DNA from 3 places in the Achromobacter sp. KK8 genome. Region 2 is predicted to be linked to each of the others. Evidence: predicted binding sites of a transcription regulator. Region 2 holds the regulator's gene; each other region holds the start of a gene.
The links. Region 2 encodes HrcA, which represses chaperone genes, less so after heat shock. Its sites were predicted from a motif close to TTAGCACTCNNNNNNNNNGAGTGCTAA; they were not measured.

Region 1: groES (co-chaperone GroES) is a predicted target of HrcA. The motif match lies at 1,631-1,657, and genes of this name have one in related genera.
Region 3: rpoH (RNA polymerase sigma factor RpoH) is a predicted target of HrcA. The motif match lies at 1,881-1,907, and genes of this name have one in related genera.

The regions. Positions count from the first base shown of each region.
Region 1 covers NZ_CM135178.1:681,703-687,785, reverse strand. Annotated here, with positions in the region: gene groL (chaperonin GroEL) at 1-1,248, opposite strand, end outside; gene groES (co-chaperone GroES) at 1,286-1,573, opposite strand; gene ACVN9Z_RS03195 (ATP-dependent nuclease) at 2,271-4,067, shown strand; gene ACVN9Z_RS03190 (UvrD-helicase domain-containing protein) at 4,073-5,782, shown strand.
Region 2 covers NZ_CM135178.1:2,708,972-2,715,054, reverse strand. Annotated here, with positions in the region: gene ACVN9Z_RS12635 (hypothetical protein) at 1-99, opposite strand, end outside; gene hemH (ferrochelatase) at 112-1,203, opposite strand; gene hrcA (heat-inducible transcriptional repressor HrcA) at 1,249-2,253, opposite strand; gene ACVN9Z_RS12620 (NAD kinase) at 2,383-3,282, shown strand; gene recN (DNA repair protein RecN) at 3,296-4,957, shown strand; gene fur (ferric iron uptake transcriptional regulator) at 5,098-5,517, opposite strand; gene ACVN9Z_RS12605 (outer membrane protein assembly factor BamE) at 5,674-6,083, shown strand, end outside.
Region 3 covers NZ_CM135178.1:1,782,902-1,788,984, forward strand. Annotated here, with positions in the region: gene fghA (S-formylglutathione hydrolase) at 96-959, shown strand; gene ACVN9Z_RS08265 (hypothetical protein) at 1,056-1,745, shown strand; gene rpoH (RNA polymerase sigma factor RpoH) at 1,954-2,838, shown strand; gene ACVN9Z_RS08275 (phosphodiesterase) at 3,225-4,067, opposite strand; gene ACVN9Z_RS08280 (cation:proton antiporter) at 4,256-6,083, shown strand, end outside.

The DNA of each region.
Region 1 (6,083 bases), 2.0 Mb from region 2:
GCCGCCGCCGGCCACAACGCCTTCTTCCACCGCAGCGCGCGTGGCGTGCAGGGCGTCTTCGACGCGAGCCTTCTTTTCCTTCATTTCGACTTCGGTGGCAGCGCCAACGCGAATCACGGCAACGCCGCCGGCCAGCTTGGCCACGCGTTCTTGCAGCTTTTCACGGTCGTAGTCGGAAGTGGCTTCTTCGATCTGGATGCGGATCTGCTTGACGCGCGCTTCGATCGACTTGCTGTCGCCAGCGCCGTCGATGATCGTGGTGTTTTCCTTGCCCACTTCGATGCGCTTGGCTTGACCCAGCTCGGCCAGGGTGGCCTTTTCCAGCGACATGCCGGTTTCTTCGGAGATCACCGTGCCGCCCGTCAGGATGGCGATGTCTTCCAGCATGGCCTTGCGGCGGTCGCCGAAGCCAGGCGCCTTGACGGCGGTGGTCTTCAGGATGCCACGGATGTTGTTGACCACCAGGGTCGCCAGGGCTTCGCCCTCGACGTCTTCGGCGATGATCAGCAGCGGACGGCTCGACTTGGCGACTTGTTCCAGCACCGGCAGCAGGTCACGGATGTTGCTGATCTTCTTGTCGAAGATCAGGACGAACGGGTCTTCCAGCGCGGCGACTTGCTTTTCCGGGCTGTTGATGAAGTAGGGCGACAGGTAGCCGCGGTCGAATTGCATGCCTTCGACGACGTCCAGCTCGTTTTCCAGCGACTTGCCGTCTTCGACGGTGATGACGCCTTCCTTGCCGACCTTGTCCATCGCGTCAGCGATGATCTGGCCGATCGAGGAATCGCTGTTGGCCGAGATCGAGCCGACCTGGGCGATTTCCTTGCTGGTCGTGACCGGCTTGGATTGCTTCTTCAGTTCGGCGACGGCGGCGGCGACGGCCTTGTCGATGCCGCGCTTCAGGTCGATCGGGTTGAAACCGGCGGCAACGTACTTCAGGCCTTCCTGAACGATGGCCTGGGCCAGCACGGTGGCGGTGGTGGTGCCGTCACCGGCGTTGTCGGAGGTCTTGGAGGCGACGTCCTTGACCAGCTGGGCGCCGATGTTCTCGAACTTGTCCTTCAGTTCGATTTCCTTGGCGACGGAGACGCCGTCCTTGGTCACGGTCGGGGCGCCGAACGAGCGCTCCAGCACGACGTTGCGACCCTTGGGGCCCAGGGTGGTCTTGACGGCATTGGCGAGGACATTCACGCCACGGACGATGCGCACGCGGGCGTCGTCACCGAACAGTACTTGCTTGGCAGCCATTTGTTAGCTTCCTTCGAAAATTCGTTTGAGGCAGGGTTTACTGGACCACGGCGAGGATTTCGTCCTCGCGGATGACGAGCAGCTCTTCGCCATCGACCTTGACGGCCTGGCCGGCGTACTTGCCGAACAGAACCTTGTCGCCAGCCTTCAGGTCGACCGGCAGGATCTTGCCGTCTTCGGTCTTCTTGCCGGGGCCGACGGCCACGACTTCACCCTGGTCGGGCTTTTCAGCGGCGCTGTCGGGGATGACGATGCCCGACGCAGTCTTGCGCTCGTTTTCGAGGCGTTTGACGATCACGCGATCGCCCAGGGGACGCAAGGCCATGAGGAACTCCTGTTACTAAAGAAGAAAGTGAATGATCGGTTGGGCCCGGGAGGACTGTTAGCACTCACCGGAGTCGAGTGCTAATTATAGGGATGATGTTCCGGGGTTCAAGGGGGAGAGCGGTGGCTGTTACATATGGGGCGGGCGGCCATGCTCCTTATGGTGCGTCCCTTTTTTTGGCGGGTTGAGCTGATGTCGAATTTCGTTCAACTTGAGATTTGGTTCGCCGAAGTTGGGGTGTAACAAATGTGTAGATCGTGACGGTGCGCGGTCTGTGGCGGAGCTTTGGGAATTTCATGCCGAAAATAGCTTCGCAGGTTCTTCTCGTCGCTCCGGGCCTAAAGAGCACTTTGGTCCATCGAAGTTGGTAGGCGGCAGGAAATGGTTCACTCAACTTGAGATTCGGGGCGAAAAGTTCGCTCAACTTGGCGGATTTGAACTCGCGCGACCAAGGGCGCACTGTCTTGCCTATAGGGCAGGTGTCACGATGCCAGTTTTAAGCTGCACGGGCCCAATCGCGGATGCAGGGGGATGCGGGTGTGGCGGCTGTTTGGAAAATAGCCGGGTGCTCCTTTCATGACCGTGCACGTGTGTCCGCACAGCCGCGACGACGGTAGTGGGCTGCCTCTTGCTCCGTTGTGGCAGAGTGTGTATATGTGTAAGTGTTCGCACCCGCGAGATACACGGAGATGGCCTTATGAAGATTGTCCAGGTCAGAATCGCGAACTTCCGCGGGATCGCGGAGGGCACGGTTCATTTCGACGGACACAGCGTGCTCGTTGGCGACAACAACGTGGGGAAATCTACGCTGCTGGAGGCGATTGATCTGGTGCTGGGACCAGAGCGGCTATCCCGTCGCCCGGTTGTGGACGAGCACGACTTCTATGCAGGCCAGTATCTCAGTGCCGACGGGCAGCCGAACCCGCTGTTCGTCGAAGTCATCGTCGCGGACCTCAATGATGAGCAGCTGCGGCACTTCCGCGAGCATTTGGAATGGTGGGACACAAAAGCGGAGACGCTAGTGGGCGGTCCGCCGGCCGAGAAGACCGACGCCGTCGGAGTCGGCCCTGCACTACGCGTGTTCTTCCGCGGAGCGTACGACACAGCGGAAGACGACTTCCTGGGCAACACTTTCTTCGCGCTTCCCGCCCCAATTGGTGCCGCTGAGTACCAGACGTTCCGCGCCTCCGACAAGCGCAAGTGCGGCTTCCTCTACCTACGAACGGTGCGCACTGGCTCTCGAGCACTCAGCTTGGAGCGCGGCTCGTTGCTCGATGTGATTCTGCGGCTTCAGGACTCGCGCCTCAAAATGTGGGAGGAGTTGTTGCGTTCACTGCGCATCTTGCCGGTGGCAGAGAAGCCCGAGCTCGGCGTCACCGCGCTGCTGTCCGAGGTGCAAGACTCGATTAAAAGATTCGTCCCGTCTGACTGGGCAGAGGATCCGCACATGCGCGTCTCGGATCTCACGCGCGAAACCCTGCGCCGAACATTGACGGTCTTTATGGGTACAGGCGCGAAGCGCCCGGATGGCAGCACCTACGCGGCTCCGTACCAGCACCAGGGCACGGGCACCATCAATACGTTGGTGCTCGCGCTACTGTCTATCATCGCCGAACTCAAGCAGAACGTCATCTTTGCCATGGAGGAGCCCGAGACGGCGCTGCCTCCGCACACCCAGAAGCGCATCGTCAGCAGCGTGCGTGAGAAGTCGGCGCAGGCCCTCTTCACATCGCACTCCCCATACGTGCTCGAGGAGTTCGAGCCAGGGCAGATCAAGGTGCTCAAGCGCTCGAGGGGCGTGATGACCTCGGTTTCCGCCAGCTTGCCGCCAACGATCAAGCCGAAGGCCTACAAGGCGGAGTTTCGGGCGCGCTTCTGCGAGGCACTGCTTGCTAAGTACGTTCTCATCGTTGAGGGACGCACGGAGTTCGACGCGCTGCCGGCGGCCGCGCGTACGCTCAGCCAGGCCGAGCCACAGTACTTCAAATCGCTTGAGGCGCTTGGCGTAGCGGTTATCGATGCCAAGACGGATTCTCAGGTCGCGCCGCTTGGCAACTTCTTTAGGACTCTAGGCAAGACTGTCTTCGCGGTTTTCGACAAGCAGGATGAGGTACAAATCGCGCTCATTCGTGCTGCTGTCGACCACCCGTACGAATCACCCATGAAAGGATTCGAGTCCCTGGTGCTGCAGGGTACCAGCGAAGACGCGATTCGGCGTTATGCGCTGGGCGTGGTGGCGGACGGCGAGTGGCCACAGCACTTGATTCACCTGACCCCCAGTGCAGAGTCCGATCTGCCGACGTTGAGGGATGCGCTGTCGGAGTACTTCGCCTGGGGCAAGGGTAGCGGTCAGGCGGCCGATCTGCTGGCGTGTTGCTCTGGTTGGCAAGAGACGCCCGAATATATCGCCAGTTGCCTACATGGCATATTCCGTGTCATTGAGCCTCCGCCTCCAGAGCCACCTACACCGTCCATCGAACCTACCTCAGCCTGACGTCTATGGTCATGAGTCCGCAGAAGCTCGCGTTCTTAGTGTGCCCCGGACACGCATTGGCCCTTGCTGGTCCGGGGGCAGGCAAGACCCACGTGGCGCTCATCAAAGCCCAGCAGCAGATTGCTAGCGGAACGTTGAAGCCGGGCCAGAAGGTTCTATTCCTGAGCTTTGCAAGGCCAACAGTCGCGCGCATCCTTGAGAAGGCGGCAGAGCTCATCTCACCGGATGAGCTTCAGCACCTCGAGATAAACACGTACCACGGATTCGCCTGGAGCATCCTGCGGAGCCACGGTTACCTGTTGAACGCCGCTAGGGGCATCACCCTTCTGCCGCCACCGGAGGCAGCGGCCCACTTTGCTGACATAGACGCCAGCGTCCGCGAGCAGGAGATGCTGCGCCTGTTCGAAGAGGAAGGACGGCTGCATTTCGACCTGTTCGCTCGACTAGTCGCACAGCTCTTTCAGCGCAGTGACCGGTTGGCGAGAATCTATTGCGACTCATATCCAGAGGTGATCCTTGACGAGTTCCAGGACACCAATGCCGATGAGTGGGCGCTCATCCACCAGTTGGGCCGACATAGTCGACTGATCGCGCTCGGTGACCCCGACCAACGCATTTATGAATTCCGGGGCGCCGATCCACGTCGTTTGGGGGATTTTGTCGAGGCGTTCCAGCCGTCAAGCTTCGATTTCTCGGGTGAGAACCATCGAAGCAGCGGGACAGACATAACGGTCTTCGGCAACGATTTGTTGGCTGACCGGAACCGTGGCAGGGAGTACACGCATGTGAGGATCGTGCGCTACGGCTTCCGGAGGAATCAGAGCCCGCACTTCAGGGCGAAGGCGGAGGTGCTGGCCGCACTCAGGCGCTTGCGCAACCAGCCGAACGCCTCAGTGTCCGTACTTGTGCCATCAAAGGCGTTCATGCTGCAGTTCTCGCAGTACCTTTCTTCGGACATGGACGGACTGCCCGCGCTCCGGCACGATGTGGCGATGGACGCGGAGTCGCCGTCCTTGGCTGCGAACGTCATCGCCGTGCTGCTGGGAGGGGGGCCTTCAGCGGAGCTGGTGTCGCGCCTAGTCGCCACGCTGCACACTCACATCCGTGGCCGTGGGGGCAATAAGGCTCCTGCGCAGGCGGAGATGGATCTCGCTGGCGCGATCGGTACTTATATGTCGACGGGAAAGATCCGGGGAAAGAACAGGGTGCTTATCATCGAGGAATGCCAGAGAATCGCAGCCGTACGAGCGGATCTCAGGCTCTCAGGAAATCCAGAGGAAGACTGGACTGGTATGCAGGAACTGATCGCCACGTCCACCTCTCCCCAAGTGGCCCGGGTGGCCGAGGACGCGCGTTTTCTTCGCCTGCTGCACAGGGGCTCCGCGCTGCGCACTGCGCTAAGTGAAATGTGGCGGACGCGGGGCGACTATGCAGACGCAGAGTCGGCACTTCGCGAGGCCATGCTACAGGAGCATTTCGCCGCCACGCAGAAGGATTGGCGCGGGCTGAATTTGATGACGATCCACAAGGCCAAGGGGAAGGAGTTTGACGAGGTCGTCATCTACGAGGGCTCGTTTTCCGGGCGCATCTTGGCTGTCAACGCTGACTCTAGGCGCATCGCGCAGTCGCGGCTGGCACTGCGCGTCGCGGTTACGCGGGCCATCCACCGCGCGACGATCGTGACCCCCCAACGCGATGGCTGTCCATTTCTCTAGTCTCAGAGAGACATCTTTGAGACAGCAATCCGACCACGTGAAGTTCCCGAACGAAGTACTTAGTCGGGAAAAACCCTATTTGCGAATTTGACGATGATTGGCCTCACATCACTCAACGAGCCTGCAGCGATAGCCGTCACTGGAGGTTCGGAGCAGAGTCGATAACTCCTGGGAGGAGATTCCAAAGGCCTACCATGAATGGCCGCTTTTAGCCGATAGCGCTAGTCCGTGAGTTGTCCCTCTCAAATCGCACACGTTCGAGATTTCGAGCCGGAAACTCAAAGATGGGTGCTTGTTCCAG
Region 2 (6,083 bases):
CAGCGCCTCGTCCAGCTCGTGTTCGACCTGATCCTCGTCCACCGGGGTGCTGACGTTCCCCTTTTTCACAATCTTGCCCGTCTTGGGATCATGGTGCATGCGCCCTCTCCTTCAAGTCCGTGAATGCGTGGGCCACCCCTGCAAGTGCCGTTCCACCAGAGTGGCCAACCCTGCGATCCAGGCCGGATCGTCGTTCAGCGCCGGAATGTAACGGAATTGCCTGCCGCCCGCGCCAAGAAAGGCGTCGCGGCACTCCAGGCTGATCTCTTCCAGGGTTTCCAGACAGTCTGCCACAAATCCCGGACACACCACATCCACCTCGGTCACACCCGAGGCGGCCAGCGCCTTGAGGGTGGGTTCGGTATAGGGCTCGAGCCAGCGGGCGGTGCCGAAGCGGCTCTGGAAGGTCACTTCGATCTGCTCGCGCGGCAGCGAGAGGCGCTGCGAGAGCAGCCGCGCGGTTTCCATGCAGTCGCGGTAATACGGATCGCCCAGCTCGATGGAATAACGCGGCAATCCGTGGAAACTCATGACCAGTTTCTGCGGCTTGCCGTGCTCGCGCCAATGCGCCTCGATGCTGGCGGCCAGCGGATCCAGGTAGAGGGGTTCCTGGTGGAAGCGCTTGATGAAGCGCATTTCCGGCTGGTCGCGCAGCCGGGCCGCATGGCGCGTGACGGCATCGACCACGGTGGCGGTGGTGCTGGCGGCATACTGCGGGTACAGCGGCACGGTCAGGATGCGTTCGCATCCTTGCGCCCGCAAGCGCGAGATGGCGTCGGGGATCGAGGGATTGCCGTAGCGCATGCCCAGCTCGACCACCGCCTCGACGCCGGCGGCGCTCAAGGCCGCCTGCACGCCTTCGGCCTGGCGGCGGCTGTAGACCATCAGCGGCGAGCCGTCCTTGAGCCAGACGCCGGCATAGCGCGGCTCCAGTTTCTTGGGACGCAGCGTCAGCACCAGGCCGTGCAGGATCGGCTTCCAGAGATAGCGCGGGATTTCGATCACGCGGGGATCCGACAGGAATTCGCCCAGGTACTTGCGGATGTCCTTCTTGCCAGGGGTGTCCGGCGTGCCAAGGTTCACCAGCAGCACGCCGACCTTGCCTTCGACCCGCGGCGGCGGATCTTCGTTGAAGGGGTCTTCCTGCTCGGCTTCGGGCAGGTAGCGTTCAGGCCAGAGATACTTGAACAGGCGAAGAAACACAAAAACTCCCCTTCCTCCGCCAGGAGGATGTCGGTTCGGGTGGGACTACTGGTTGTGGCTGAGGGCGTTGGACAGCAGGCGCGCCGTGATGTCCACGATCGGGATGACGCGCTCGTAGGCCATGCGGGTCGGGCCGATCACGCCGAGCGTGCCGACCACCTTGCCGTCCACGCCGTAGGGCGCGGTGATGACCGAGACCTCTTCCATCGGCACCAGCTGGGAATCGCCGCCGATGTAGATCTGCACCCCCTGCGCCCGGCTCGACACGTCGAGCAGCTGCAGCAGGTCGGTCTTTTTCTCGAACAGCGAGAACATCTTGCGCAGGCGGTCCATGTCGGACGCGATGTCGGTGACGTCGAGCAGCTTGCGCTCGCCCGAGATGACCACGGCGTCGCCATCCTCGGCCGCTTCGGCGCTGGCCTCGACCGCCGCCTGCATCAGCCGGGAGATGTCTTCGCGCAACTGCGCCAGTTCGGTCGAGAGGGTGCGCCGCACCGCGTCGAAGGACTTGCCGGCGAAATGGACGTTGAAGAAATTGCCCGCCTCCAGCAGTTCGGCCTCGGCGTAGTCGCGCTGCACGAACAGGATGCGGTTCTGCACGTCGCCGTCGGGCGTGACGATGATCAGCAGCACGCGCTTGTCGGACAGGCGGATGAATTCGATCTGGCGAAAGACCTGGGCCCGCTTGGGAGTCAGCACCACGCCGGCGAACTGGGTCAGGTTCGACAGCAGCGCCGCGGCGGCGTTGACCGCGCGGGTGGGTTCGGCCGCCGCCAGCATGTCGCCCATGTTGTGGGGTTCGAGCTGGTAGGACTGCACCGCCAGCAGCGAATCGACGAACATGCGGTAGCCACGGGGCGTGGGAATGCGCCCCGCGGACGTGTGCGGACTGTGGATCAGGCCCAGTTCTTCCAGGTCCGCCATGACGTTGCGGATGGTCGCGGGCGACAGATCGAAAACCTTCGATAGCGTCCGCGAGCCGACTGGTTGCCCATCGGCGATGTAGCGTTCGATCAACGCTTTCAGTAATGCGCGTGCGCGGTCATCCATAGCGGGTATTTTAGGGAATCTTTTCCAATTAAGGCGATTTTTGTCCCGCAAGCCGATATGCGGCCCCATATAATCGGCTAACAGGCCCGATTCCGGACCGATTTCGTTTTTCTGATTCGCCTCGCCACCATGCACTTTCCTACCGTCGCGCTGATCGGCAGATACCAGGACACCGGCCTGGCCACTCCGCTAAGGGCGCTCGCGCACGCGCTCACGCAGGCCGGGCGGCAGGTGCTCGTCGATGCCGACACGGCCCGCAACACCGGCCTCACGGAATACCCGGTCGCCACTTACGAAGAGATCGGCAAGGATGCGTCGCTGGCGGTGGTCATGGGCGGCGACGGCACGGTGCTGGGCGCCGCGCGCCACCTCGCGCCCTACGGCGTGCCGGTGGTCGGCATCAACCACGGCCACCTGGGTTTCATCACCGACATTCCCGTGCAGGACGCGCACGGCGCGCTGACGCGCGTGCTGGAGGGCAACTTCCAGATCGAAGAGCGCATGCTGCTCGAAGGCAGCGCGTGGCGCGGCGACCAGCAGATGTACGCGGCCTCGGCCCTGAACGACGTGGTGCTGAACCGCGCCGGGCGCGGCGGCATGATCGAGGTGCGCGTCGAACTCGACGGCGCCTTCATGTACACGCAACGCGCCGACGGCCTGATCATCGCCACGCCCACCGGCTCGACCGCCTATGCGCTGTCGGCCAACGGCCCGATCCTGCACCCCGGCATGAACGCCATGGTGCTGGTGCCGGTGGCGCCGCAGACCCTGTCCAACCGCCCCATCGTCATTCCCGACAGCGGCGTGCTGAACATGACACTCACCGCCATGGGCCGCGTCGAAGTCGGGGCCAGCGTGCATTTCGACATGCAGACCTGGTCCGACCTGCAGCCCGGCGACCGTATCGTGGTGCAGCGCGCGCCCTACACCATCCGCTTCGTGCATCCGGAAGGCTACAGCTTCTTTTCCACCCTGCGCCGCAAGCTGCACTGGAACCTGATGCCGCAGGCCACCGACAACGTAGAGTAGTAAGCGCCCCGACATGCTGCGCACCCTGCACATCCGCGACTTCGTCATCGTCGAGCAGACCGAGATCCATTTCGGTCCCGGCTTCACCGTCTTCTCCGGCGAGACCGGGGCGGGCAAATCCATCCTCATCGACGCGCTGGCGCTGGCTCTGGGCGAGCGCGGCGACGTCAGCGTGCTGCGCGAAGGCGCCGCCCGCGCCGACATCACCGCCGTCTTCGACACGCCGCCGGCGCTGCGCGCCTGGCTGGCCGAACGCGAGATCGACGCCGACGACGAACTGGCGCTGCGCCGCGTGATCGACGCGCAGGGCCGCAGCCGCGCCTACATCAACGGCACGCCCGCCACGGTGGCGCAATTGCGCGAACTGGGCGACAGCCTGGTCGACATCCACGGCCAGCATGCGCACCAGAGCCTGATGCGCCCGGAAGCCCAGCGCGACCTGCTGGACGCGCATGGCGGCCACGGCGAGCTGCGCCAGGAGGTAGCCCAGGCCTGGAAGCAATGGCGCGCGCTGGCGCGGCAGCTGGAGCTGGCCGAAAAAGACGCCGCGGGCCTGGCGGCGGAACGCGAACGCTTGCAGTGGCAGGTAGATGAGCTCGACCGTCTCGGCCTTGCGCCGGACGAATGGGACGCCCTGCAATCCGAGCACACCCGCCTGTCGCATTCGCAGTCGCTGCTGGACGGCGCCACGCAGATCCTGGACGCACTCGATGGCGAAGGCGACTCCGCCCACCACCGGCTGACCGTGGCCAACCAGCGCATCCAGCAGATGCTGCGGCACGACACCGGCCTGCAGGGCATCTACGACGAACTCGAATCGGCCCGCATCGCCATCAGCGAAGCCGTGTCCGACCTGAACAACTATGTCAGCCGCGTCGATCTCGATCCGCGCCGGCTGGCCGACGTCGAGGCGCGCCTGAGCGCGGTGTTCGAGACGGCGCGCAAGTTCCGCACCGAACCCGAGGCGCTATGCGCCTTGCGCGACAGCCTGCATGCCGAGCTCTCGGCCCTGCAGGCCGCCGCCGACATCGACGCGCTGCGCGCCCAGGCGCAGGCGGCGCAGGCGCAGTACGACGCCGCCGCCGCCAAGCTCACCACGGCGCGCCGCAAGGTCGCCAAGGATCTCGGCAAGCAGGTCACCCAGGCGATGCAGACACTGGCCATGCAGGGTGGCAAGTTCGAACCCACGCTGGCCGCCTCCGCGCCGTCGGCCCACGGTAATGAACACGTCGAATTCCTGGTGGTCGGCCACGCCGGCACCACGCCGCGGCCGTTGGCCAAGGTCGCGTCCGGCGGAGAACTGTCGCGCATCTCGCTGGCGCTGTCGGTCATCGCCAGCCGCGCCGCGCGCGTGCCCACGCTGATCTTCGACGAAGTCGACAGCGGAGTCGGCGGCGCCGTGGCGGAAGCCGTCGGCAAGCTGCTGCGCGAACTGGGCGAGCGCCACCAAGTGCTGTGCGTCACCCACCTGCCGCAAGTCGCTGCCTGCGGCAACAACCAGTTCCTGGTCAGCAAGACCGAATCGCGCGGCACCACCCGCTCGCGCATCGAAGAGCTGGACGACGGCGCCCGGGTCGAGGAAATCGCCCGCATGCTGGGCGGCATCAAGCTCACCGCCACCACCCGCGAGCACGCCCGCGAAATGCTGGCAGGCTTTGGCCGCGCACCGGCCTGAGGCGGTTCAGGCCCGGGCGATCCCCATTCCCCAAGCCGGACTCGGTCCGGGAATAAAAAAAGCCCCTTCTTGGAGAAGGGGCTTTTGCTTTCACTGACTCGCGGCGAGCGCGGCCGCGGTCAGGTCCGACGCGAAAAAGCTCAGCGGCCTTTCAGGCAGCTGCCGCAGATGCCGTACAGCACCATGGCGTGGCTTTCCAGCGCGAAGCCGTTGTCCTTGGCGATCTTTTGCTGGCGCTTTTCGATGTCCGGGTCGGAGAATTCAACCACCTTGCCGCAGTTCGTGCAGATCAGGTGGTCGTGGTGATCGCCGTCGTTCAGTTCGAACACGGCCTTGCCGCTGTCGAACTGGCTGCGGGCAAGGATGCCGGCCTGTTCGAACTGGGTCAGGACGCGATAGACGGTGGCCAGGCCGATTTCGACGTTTTCGCCGATCAGGGCACGGTAGACGTCCTCGGCGCTGAGGTGGCGCTGGTCCGACTTACGGAAGATATCAAGAATTTTCAGGCGCGGGAAAGTCGCCTTCAAACCCATGTTTTTCAGTTCGCTTTGGTCGCTCATGGTGTAATCGCTCTCCGTCCGCGTTGGCATGGGCAAGGATACTCGGTAACCGCGAGCCGGCTCCCCAGAATTCCTGCCGCCCCGCAGAACTATCCTTATGAAACCTTTATGATAACGGTTTTGTCTGCTTCCAAATAATAGGGGCGCGTAGTGTCCATGATTGCACGAATTCCTTCCCGCTCGCTCAAGACCGGTTTGGCCATCGCCGCCCTGGCCGTCGCCCTCGCCGGCTGCACGGGGGACAAGTGGGGCTTCCCCTACAAGGCCGGTGTCCAGCAAGGCAACTGGATCACCCAGGAACAGGTCGCGCTGTTGCAGCCGGGCATGACGCGCGAGCAGGTGCGCTTCGCGCTGGGCAGTCCCACGCTGACCAGCGTGCTGCACGCCAATCGCTGGGACTACCCTTACTACTACAAGCCCGGCTACGGTGAGCCCCAGGAACGCAAGTTCACGGTCTGGTTCGAGAATGACCGGCTGACCCGCTGGGAAGGCGACAAGCAGCCCGACCTGCAGCCTTACCAGATCAACACGCCCAGCGCCGCCGCCGACGAAAAGGCCGACAAGCG
Region 3 (6,083 bases), 930 kb from region 2:
CGGGCAGGTTAACATTCGGCGACGGATCGTCGTACCGTGGATATACCCTAATCCCGCCCGAATTTTGTTCAGCCTCAGACCCGGAGACCGCTGCCATGCCCGCCGCCCTGGAACTCATTTCCCAGCATCGCTGTTTTGGCGGTTCGCAGCGCTATTACCGCCATGAGTCGGCCGAGATCGGCCTGCCGATGCGTTTTTCCGTCTTCGTCCCGCCCCAGGCCGAGCAGGGGCCGGTGCCGGTGCTGTTCTACCTGGCCGGCCTGACCTGCACCGAGGAAACCTTCATGATCAAGGCCGGCGCCCAGCGCCTGGCCGCCGAGCTGGGCGTGATGCTGGTGGCACCGGATACCAGCCCGCGGGGCGCCAACGTGCCCGGCGAGGACGAAAGCTGGGACCTGGGCACCGGCGCCGGCTTCTATCTGGACGCCACCACCGGCCCCTGGCGCGCCCATTACCGCATGGACAGCTACGTGACGCGTGAATTGCACGCCATCGTCACCAGCGCGCTGCCCGGCGACGCCGCGCGCGTCGGCATCTTCGGGCACTCGATGGGCGGCCATGGCGCCCTGGTGCTGGCGCTGCGCAACCCTGGTCAGTTCCGTTCGGTCTCGGCCTTTGCCCCGATCGCGGCGCCCAGCCTGTGCCCCTGGGGCAAGAAGGCGTTCGGCGCCTACCTGGGCGAGAATCCCGACGACTGGGCCGCCTACGATGCCTCGGCGCTGATGCGCGGCTTGCGCCAGCCGTTTCCCGCGGGCATCCTGATCGATCAGGGCACGGCCGACCAGTTCCTGGCCGAGCAGTTGTATCCCGAGGTATTCGAGGCCGCCTGCGCCACCGCCGGGCAGCTGCTGGAACTGCGCCGCCAGGAAGGTTACGACCACGGCTATTACTTCATCTCCACGTTCATCGAGGATCACATCCGGTTTCACGTCGAGCGGCTTGGAAAACCGGCGGCCTGACGCCCCGCTTCTATACTGGGCGGCCTGCCGAGACAGGCCCGGGGCGCCCGGCATCCGACGCCCGGCCGCGGCGCTCTATGCATAGGATCGCCTGATTTGATCAACGGAATCGCTCCCTTCGTCTGGATCCTGCTGGCCGCGGTGGTCCTTTTCCTGCCGGGCATGGCGATGCTGCTGGGCCGGGGCGGTCCGCGCGATGAGCGCGGCCGGCGCGCCTTCCAGTTCCGGCCCGTGCGCCGCCTGTTTGGCCTGATGCTGCTGTTGCTGGGTGGCGTCTCGGGGCTGCTGGCCCTGTCGCTGGTGCAGTTCTTCCGCCTGACCACCGACGAGCCGGTGGCGCGCATCGAGGTGCGCCAGCAGGCCGAGGGCCAGTTCCAGGTCAGCGCCACCGCGCCGGGCGTGGGCGCCAAGCGGTATGTGCTCTATGGCGACCAGTGGCAGATCGACGCCCGCGTGGTGCGCTGGAAACTGCCGGCGCTGATGGCTGGCCTGCCGCCGTTGTATCGCCTGGAACGCCTGTCCGGCCGATATAGCGATGCGGCGCGCGAGGCCTCGGCCACCCGCTCGGTCCACGCCCTGGACGACTGGCCTGCGCCGGACCTGGGTTCGCTCAAGCAGAGCTTTCCGAACTGGTTTCCCTTCGTTGATGTCCAATTCGGCAGCGCGGCCTACATGCCGTTGTTCGACGGCGCGACCTACCAGGTCTACATGGATCCGCGCGGCGCCTTGTTCGTGCGGCCGGACGGCGAGGCCACCGCCGCCGGCTTGAAGCGCCTGGGCTGGTAGGCGTCCGGCCCGCCGGTCGCGACGCGCGCCCCGGCCCCCATGACACAAAGCCGGCCGCCGCCGGGGGCAAGACAGGCAAATTAAAATTGGGGACGCCCTATAAAAGGGAAACTTTGACGCGCCGCAATAGTCGAATTAGCACTCCCTTTACTAGAGTGCTAACATCGAATCCATGTCTTTACCCCTTTGCATTCCGGAGACCGCCGCAATGAAGCAACCCAGTACCTCGTTGGCCACGTCCGGCAACGCCCTGGCGTTGGCCATCGCCAATCCGGGCGCACTCGGCACGATCGATGCCTACATCTCGGCCGTGAACCGCCTGCCGGTCCTGTCGGCCGAACGCGAAACCGAACTCGGCCGCCGCCTGCGCGACAGCGAAGACCTGGGCGCCGCGCGCGAGCTGGTGCTGTCGCACCTGCGCCTGGTGGTGTCGGTGGCGCGCCAGTACCTGGGTTATGGCTTGCCCCATGCCGACCTGATCCAGGAAGGCAATGTCGGCCTGATGAAGGCCGTCAAGCGTTTCGACCCCGAGCGCGGCGTGCGCCTGGTGTCGTTCGCCGTGCACTGGATCAAGGCCGAGATCCACGAATACATCATCCGCAACTGGCGCCTGGTAAAGGTGGCCACCACCAAGGCCCAGCGCAAGCTGTTCTTCAACCTGCGCAGCATGCGCCCGGACGGACAGACGCTGGATCCCGAGCAGGTCGATCACATCGCCCGCGAACTGAACGTGCGCCGCGAAGACGTCAGCGAAATGGAAGTGCGCCTGTCGGGCCGCGACATGTCGCTCGAGAACCAGGACGACGATGACGACAGCTACGCGCCCATCGCCTACCTGTCCGACGAGGGCCGCCAGGAGCCGACCCGCGTGCTGGAACGCGCCGCCCGCGACCAGTTGCAGAGCTCGGGGCTGTCCAGCGCGCTGGAAGCGCTGGATCCGCGTTCGCGTCGCATCGTCGAAGCCCGCTGGCTGCAGGACGACGGCGGCGCCACGTTGCACGAACTGGCGCAGGAATTCGGCGTGTCGGCCGAACGCATCCGCCAGATCGAGGCCGCGGCGTTGAAGAAGATGCGCGGCAACCTGGCTGCCTGATTGCTGCCTGCTTCCCGCCGTACCCATGCAAAGGGCCGCGATTCGCGGCCCTTTTGCTTTGCGTCGACGGTCGTGCGCGCCGGCGGGAGGGGGACGCCGCGGCGATGGTCGCGGCGCACCAATAAATTGATACAAATTCGCTGCGAAATAACGGGCGATTTCAGAAACTTAATGAAGCTCGCCCCGCCTAACTTCACGTAGACCGCGAACTTTGGTTGGCAGTCTTGTCATCCGTCTCGGCTTCTCCTCTTTCCCCTCCCCTATGAGACGGATGCTTGCGGGGCACCACGCATATGGTGCCCCGTTTTTTATTGCGCGCGCCAAACGCGTGACGTAGCAGGCGGCCGCGCTGCCAAAGCGTTGTGGGGTTGTCAGGCCGCCGGCTCTCAGGCCGCCCGCGCGCTGTCCGGACCGGGCTGGGCGCCCGTGTGCCACAGCGCGTCCTGCACGCGCCGCACGCCGGTGGCCATGGAGCCGTCCTGGTAGAGTTTGATCCAGCGGTAGCCGGGCGCGAGGTTGTCGACCACGTGCTTGCCATCGCGGATGCTGAACTGGAAGCAGGTGGAAGGCGTGGCCAGCATGCGCAGGTTGTGGCGGCGGCGGTCGAACTCGTGATGCACGTGGCCCCACAGCAGTACCCGCACCTGCGGCCAGCGCGTCAGCAACTTGAACAGCGCCTGGGGATTGTCGATCATCATCGAGTCGTGCCAGTGGTTGTCGATCTGCATCGGGTTGTGGTGCATGGCCAGCAGTGTGTGGCGCCCGGGCGCCTCGGCCAGCGCGGCCTCCAGCAGATCCAGTTGGCTGTCGGGCAGGTGGCCGGCGTTCGAGCCCGGCACGGTGGTGTCCAGCGAGATCACGCGCCATGCGCCGACGTCGGTCACCGGCGTCGACCATTCGGGCAGTTCCTGGCGCAGCGCGGATGGCAGGTCGTGGTTGCCGGGCAGGCAACGGATGCGGGCGCCGTCCAGCGCCGGGGCGGCGCCGAGCATGGCGGCCAGGCGTCGATAGGCGGCGGGCTCGCCGTCCTGGGACAAATCGCCGGTGGCCAGCAGCAGGTCGGGGCGTTTGCCGTCGGCCTCGATCTGCCGCAGCACGGCGCGCAGGCTGGCGTCGGTATTGACGCCAAGCATCACGGTTTCCGGCTCGCCGAAAAGATGGCAATCCGTCAATTGGACCAGCATGGCGGGCGCGTCATTGCGCCGTGCCAGGGAGTGGACGCGTACCAAGTACGGCTCCTGCGAAGTTTCTGCACGGCTCCTACCTTACCGAAAAAACACGCCCGGGCGCGTATCGCCCGCGCCGGCCAGGGTAACGAAACGTGCGGCCGAACGATCTGTTCGCCGGAATCGACAGGAAAACCCGCTATTCTTGTGAAACTTCTCACAAGCTTCACGATCGGAACGCGGCGCTATCCATGGATGTAGGTTTTCTCGTATTCGGCCTGGCCGGGCTGTTGACCCTGGTGTGCTTCATGCCGCCGCTGGCCGGGCGCCTCAAGCTGCCCTATTCGGTGCTGCTGGCAATCGTCGGCTGCCTGCTGGGCATCATCGTGCACGTCCATGGCTGGGCGCCGAGCTGGATCGGCGACTTCCTGGATTCGCTGGAACGCTTCGAGATTTCCTCCGAGACTTTCCTGATGGTGTTCCTGCCGGTGCTGCTGTTCGAGACCGCCCTGTCGATGAACGTGCGGCGCCTGATGGACGATATCGGCCCGATCCTGATGATGGCGATCGTGGCGGTGGTGGTGTGTACCGTGGTGGTGGGCGTGACGCTGGACGCGATCTCGCCCTATGGCCTGGTGGTGTGCCTGCTGCTGGGGGCCATCGTGGCGACCACCGATCCGGTGGCGGTGGTGGGCATCTTCCGCGAAGTGGGCGCGCCCAAGCGCCTGACCACGCTGGTGGAAGGCGAAAGCCTGTTCAACGACGCCGCGTCCATTGCCTTGTACTCGGTGCTGCTGGCCGTGCTGGGCGGGCACGGCGAGCTGACCGCCAGCGGCATCTTCAATGACTTCATCGTGCACTTCATCGGCGGCGGCATCGCCGGTTTCGCCATGGGGCGCCTGGCCTGTTTCCTGTTTGCCTGGCTGCGCGGCTTTCCCACGGCCGAGATCACGCTGACGCTGACGCTGGCCTACCTGTCCTTCTTCATCTCCGAACATTACCTGAACGTGTCGGGCGTGGTCGCCACGGTGATCGCCGGGCTGGTGGTGGGGTCGACCGGTCGCACCCGCATGTCGCCGACGACCTTCGAATACCTGTCGAGCGCGTGGGAACAATTCGGCTTCTGGGCCAATTCCCTCATCTTCCTGTTCGCCGCCATGCTGATTCCCAAGCTGATGGCGGCGGCCGACTGGCAGGAACTGGTGCTGGTGGCGGTGGTGTTCGTGGCGACGCTGGTGGCGCGGGCCATCGTGGTGTTCGGCCTGCTGCCGTTGCTGGGGCTGACCAAACTGGGCACCAAGGTCAGCAATCCCTACAAGGTGGTGATGCTGTGGGGCGGACTGCGCGGCGCGGTGTCGCTGGCCCTGGCCCTGGCCGTGACCGAGCAGACCGGCGTGCCCGAGGAGGCGCGCCAGTTCATCGCCGTGGCCACCACCGGTTTCGTGCTGTTGACGCTGTTCGTCAACGGCATCAGCCTGCGGCCGCTGATCCGCATGCTGGGGCTGAACCAGCTGTCGCCGGTCGAGCGCACCATCCGCAACCAGGCGCTGGCGGTGGCGTTGGAGGACCTGCAGGGCAAGACCGACGAGGTTGCCAAGACCGAGCATATCGGCACGGAAGTGCGCGACCGCATCCGCGCCGTGTTCGACGCCAGCCTGACCAGCGTGCACGACGGCCAGGTCAGCCAGATGAGCGACGAGCAGCGGGTGGCGGTGGGCCTGGCGATCGTGGCGCAGCGCGAGGAGGAAATGTTCTTCGATATCCTCAAGGCGCAGATCGTCGACTGGCGCATGGCCGAAACGCTGCTGGCGCGGGCCGAACGGCTGGAGGACGCGATCCGCATGGGCGGGGTGCCGGGCTTCGAGCGCGCCATCATCGCCGACGTGCGCTATTCCACCGGTTTCCGGCTGGCCCTGCGGCTGCACTACCTGTTCGGCTTCCAGGGCTGGCTGGCGCGCGAGCTGGGCCAGCGTTTCGCCAATCTCATGAGCAAGCGGTCGGTGGCGCAGCGGCTGATCGTGTTCGCGCGCGAGCAGATTACGCCGCTGCTGGGCGAGACCGCCACGCAGCGCATCGTGG